Regions from separate parts of the Rahnella sp. PAMC25617 genome, predicted to be linked through region 2. Evidence: predicted binding sites of a transcription regulator. Region 2 holds the regulator's gene; the other holds the start of a gene.
The links. Region 2 encodes LexA, which represses DNA repair genes until DNA is damaged. Its sites were predicted from a motif close to TNCTGTATGTACATACAGNA; they were not measured.

Region 1: ACM615_RS07360 (metal-dependent hydrolase) is a predicted target of LexA. The motif match lies at 1,654-1,673, and genes of this name have one in related genera.

Annotation. Positions count from the first base shown of each region.
Region 1 covers NZ_JBOCUM010000006.1:297,670-300,079, reverse strand. The annotation lists gene ACM615_RS07365 (L-cystine transporter) at 1-889, opposite strand, end outside; gene ACM615_RS07360 (metal-dependent hydrolase) at 1,078-1,635, opposite strand; gene kduD (2-dehydro-3-deoxy-D-gluconate 5-dehydrogenase KduD) at 1,788-2,410, opposite strand, start outside.
Region 2 covers NZ_JBOCUM010000013.1:208,909-211,318, reverse strand. The annotation lists gene plsB (glycerol-3-phosphate 1-O-acyltransferase PlsB) at 1-26, opposite strand, end outside; gene ACM615_RS17180 (diacylglycerol kinase) at 157-525, shown strand; gene lexA (transcriptional repressor LexA) at 645-1,253, shown strand; gene dinF (MATE family efflux transporter DinF) at 1,552-2,410, shown strand, end outside.

The DNA of each region.
Region 1 (2,410 bases), on a different contig from region 2:
AGACTTTACGGAAGAATTTCGCAGGATTCACGCCAGTGAAAGAAAGCAGTACGGCATGAACCACAAACATAATCCCCAGACCCAGATAAGACGCGACCACGAAGCTGCCGAGTTTAATGATGTCCTGAATGTTGGAACCGGCAACCACTTTGGTCATCAGCGCCAGAACACCGTACGGGGTCAGTTTCATGACCAGACGTACCAGTTTCATCACCCATGCCTGCAGGGTATCGATGAAGACCAGAACACGAGGGCCTTTTTCTGCGTCATCTTTTACCAGCTGCAAGGCGGCAACACCCACGAAAGCAGCAAAGATAACGACGCTGATGATTGACGTCGGACTTGCGCCAGTCAGGTCAGCAAACGGGTTCTTAGGAATAAAGGAAAGGATTAACTGAGGCACGCTCAGGTCAGCCACTTTACCTACATAGTTTGACTGAATCGCAGTCAGACGCGCGGTTTCCTGCGTACCTTGTACCAGACCTTCAGCGGTCAGACCAAACAGGCCGGTAACAAAGATACCCACCAGCGAGGCAATCAGCGTGGTGAAAAGCAGGGTACCGATGGTCAGGAAACTGATTTTGCCCAGCGAAGACGCGTTATGCAGTTTTGCTACCGCACTCAGAATCGAAACGAAGACCAGCGGCATGACAATCATTTGCAGCAACTGGACGTAGCCGTTACCGACAATATTGAACCAGGTAATAGAGGTTTTCAGTACCGGATCGTCGGAACCGTAGATCAGCTGTAAAGCCAGACCAAACACAACACCCATGGCCAGACCGAGTAATACTTTTTTTGCCAGACTCCATTGCTTGTGGCGGGTTTGCGCCAGCAGCAACAGGAGAACAACGAAAACCACTACGTTAAGAACGAGCGGAAGATTCATACCGAACTCCAGACTTATAGTTTTGATATTTAAAACGGGTGTCCCCGACAGGGTTTGCACCATCCCAAAGCAATGGTGAGCAGAATATCAGTTTGGACACCTGAACATTTATATCCAAAAAGAATGCTTTATAACTTTTTGGGTTGATTCGTATCAAATATCGCCAAGTTGCGGGTGTTTTATGCCGGTCAGATGAACAATTTCAGGATGTGATTAAAAATATCAGGATTGATTGCACCAATGATGGGCGTCCAGTCGGGCCAGAACAGCGTTAACCCGACCAGCATCAGACACAACGTCCGTTCCAGTTGATTGCCTTTTTGACTGTTGATGATCGGCAGACGAAAGCGCCAGCGACATGGCCAGAGCAGGGGAACGCCAGCTGGCGTCAGCATATCCGCAAGAATGTGGCTCAGATAACCAATGATCATGGCGTGGAAAGCGTCTACCGGAATGACCCAGTCGTGCGGAAAATGCGTGCGCAAAAGGAAGATACCGCCCGCCACAGCCAGTAAACTGTGGGTAAAACCGCGGTGACCGAATGCCCGGGCGATTGGATGGGAAAGCCACTTCAGACGCTGACCTAGCACGGATTTCGGATGGTCGATGTCGGGCAATAAACAGGTAAGCAGGGACCCTGGAATAATATGCCACCAGTCGCCGTGCGCCAGCTCCGGAGAGAGCTGCGCCTTTTTGGCAAATACCGCACAGGCGATTGAGAAAATGAGATGGCCTTCCGCCGTCATGACGCGTCCGAACTGGATAACTGTTATTTTATCCAGTATAAGTGAAACTGTCACAATCTTGGAAGAGACACCCTGTAACTAATTGTCAACGGACTGATTAAAAAGAAAAAGGCGTATAAAAATACGCCTTTTGATTGTCACATTCTGAGCAGTTATCTCGCCAGCCAGCCGCCATCTACCGCAATCGTGTAACCGTTGACGTAATCGGAGGCTTTTGAGGCAAGAAACACTACCGGCCCCATGACATCTTCCGGTAAACCCCAGCGTCCGGCCGGGATCCTGTCGATAATTTCTTTGCTGCGATCGCCATCGGCGCGAAGTTGCTCGGTGTTGTTGGTGGACATGTAACCCGGCGCGATTGCATTGACATTAACCTTATGCTTTGCCCACTCGTTAGCCATCAGCCGGGTAATCCCCATGACTGCGCTTTTAGATGCGGTATAGGAAGGAACGCGGATCCCGCCCTGATACGACAACATAGAGGCAATATTAATGATTTTGCCGCCATTGCCTTGTTTAATGAACTGCTTCGCTACTGCCTGAGACATAAAGAACAGCGTCTTACTGTTCACATTCATTACGTCGTCCCAGTTTTTCTCGCTGAACTCGATAGCATCTTCGCGGCGGATAATTCCAGCGTTATTGACCAGGATATCGATATGGCTGAATTCAGAGACGGCTTTTTCGATAAGCTTCGGGATTTCTATAATACTGCTAAGGTCGGCGCGTAAATCGAGAAAGCGGCGGCCGGTGGCGATAATCTTTTGTTCTGTCT
Region 2 (2,410 bases):
TAATAAAGTCTACGCCAACCTGACATAAAAACGTGAAGCCTCTTGTTAGCCATTTCGCCGCAAGGATACCAGAAAGATCCGTGGAGATCTGTGGTCATATAAAAGCTAAAATACGGCACACTTTTAAGGACAACCCTTCAAGGATCAGTACCCGAAATGGCGAACCAAGTCACTGGATTTACCCGAATTTATAAAGCGGCCGGATATTCCTGGAAAGGATTGAAAGCCGCATGGCAGAACGAAGCGGCTTTTCGCCAGGAAGCCAGCGTGGCTATCCCGTTAATTTTGTTATCTTTCTGGCTCGATGTCAGCACGGTTGAACGCATTTTGCTTGTAAGCTCCGTGATGCTGGTCTGCGTCACCGAGTTGCTCAACAGTGCGGTGGAATGCGCGATTGACCGTATCGGCCCTGAGTTTCACGTGCTCTCAGGGCGGGCAAAAGATATCGGTTCTGCTGCCGTACTTCTGACCATCATATTGGCGATTTTTGTCTGGGTCAGTATCTTTTGGCCGCGATGGTTCTGATCTGGAATCTGTATTCCAGGAATCACCGTTATGCCCTGTTTTTATTCAATCTTAGGTTTTCATTGACCGTTTAGCTGTATATACTCACAGCAAGACTGTATAAACAACCAGGGGGCGGAATGAAAGCTTTAACGACCAGACAACAAGAGGTCTACGACCTTATTCGCGATCATATCTCCACCACCGGTATGCCACCGACTCGCGCAGAGATTGCATCGCGTCTGGGTTTCCGTTCTCCCAATGCGGCGGAAGAACACCTGAAAGCGCTGGCACGTAAAGGCGTTATCGAGATTGTCTCCGGTGCATCTCGTGGTATCCGTCTGCTGATGGAAGAAGAAGAAGGTTTACCGCTGATCGGCCGCGTTGCCGCCGGTGAGCCGCTGCTGGCACAGCAACATATCGAAGGGCATTATCAGGTTGATCCGGCGATGTTCAAGCCGAGCGCCGATTTCCTGCTGCGCGTCAGCGGGATGTCGATGCGTGATATCGGTATCCTCGACGGCGATTTGCTGGCCGTACATAAAACGCAGGACGTGCGTAACGGCCAGGTTGTCGTGGCGCGTATCGATGATGAAGTCACCGTGAAACGCCTGAAAAAGCAGGGCAGCGTGGTGCAGTTATTGCCTGAGAACAGCGAATTCCAGCCGATCGTGGTGGATTTACGCGAACAGAATTTCAGCATTGAAGGGCTAGCCGTAGGCGTCATCCGTAACGGCAACTGGATCTGACCTTCGTACTTCGAGCTGCAGACGCGTTGGCTGCGTGCGTTTACCCGAATCACTGACTCATGTCAGCTCATCGGGACTCTCTTACTTGCTGCCTTCCTGCAACTCGAATTACTCGGTCAGAAATTGCTGAGTCAGAAATTGCTGTGTCAGATAGAGAAGACTACAACTAATTGAATATGGATGGCGGCCGCCTCTGGCATCCATGTAAATTCAAAGAGAAATGCGTTTCTCTCATCATCGCCCCTTTCGGGGCGATGTCATTTTAGGCATAACCTGAACCTCCGGCATGAGATTCTCTATGCAACATCATTCCCTGCGACAATCATTCAAAAATACCTTTCTAAGCCCCGCGGATAAAGCACTCTGGACCCTGGCGTTACCGATGATTTTTTCCAATATCACGGTGCCTCTTCTTGGTCTGGTCGATACCGCAGTGATCGGTCATCTCGACAGTGCCGATTATCTCGGTGGTGTGGCGGTTGGTTCGATGGTCACGACTTTCCTCTTCATGATGCTGCTGTTTCTGCGCATGAGCACCACCGGCATGACCGCACAGGCGCTGGGCGCAAAAGACAATCAGTTGCTGGCACGTGCTTTTGTGCAGCCCTTTTTGCTGGCGGTGCTGGCCGGTGTCGTCATTCTGTTATTTCGCCATCCGCTGATGGAGCTGGCGTTTCATGTCGTGGGTGGCAGTCAGTCGGTGCTGGAACAGGCGAGGCTGTTTATCGAAATCCGCTGGTATAGTGCGCCTGCTTCTCTGGCGAATCTGGTGATCCTCGGCTGGTTGCTGGGGATCCAGTATATTCGCGGGCCGGTGATTTTGCTGATCGCGGGAAATCTGCTGAATATTATCCTGGATATCTGGCTGGTAATGGGGCTGGGGCTGAACGTACGTGGTGCGGCGATGGCAACTGCCAGTGCAGAGTATTTCACGTTGTTCATCGGGCTGTATTTTGTCTGGCGTGTCATGAAACGACGCGGTATCACCGGTTCAGAAATCACCGGTGCGTGGCGCGGTAATTTGCGCCGTCTTCTCGGACTTAACCGCGACATCATGCTGCGCTCATTGCTGTTGCAGCTATGCTTTGCCTCACTGACCATCCTGGGTGCGCGGCTGGGCAGCCACATTGTGGCGGTCAACGCTGTTCTGATGAACC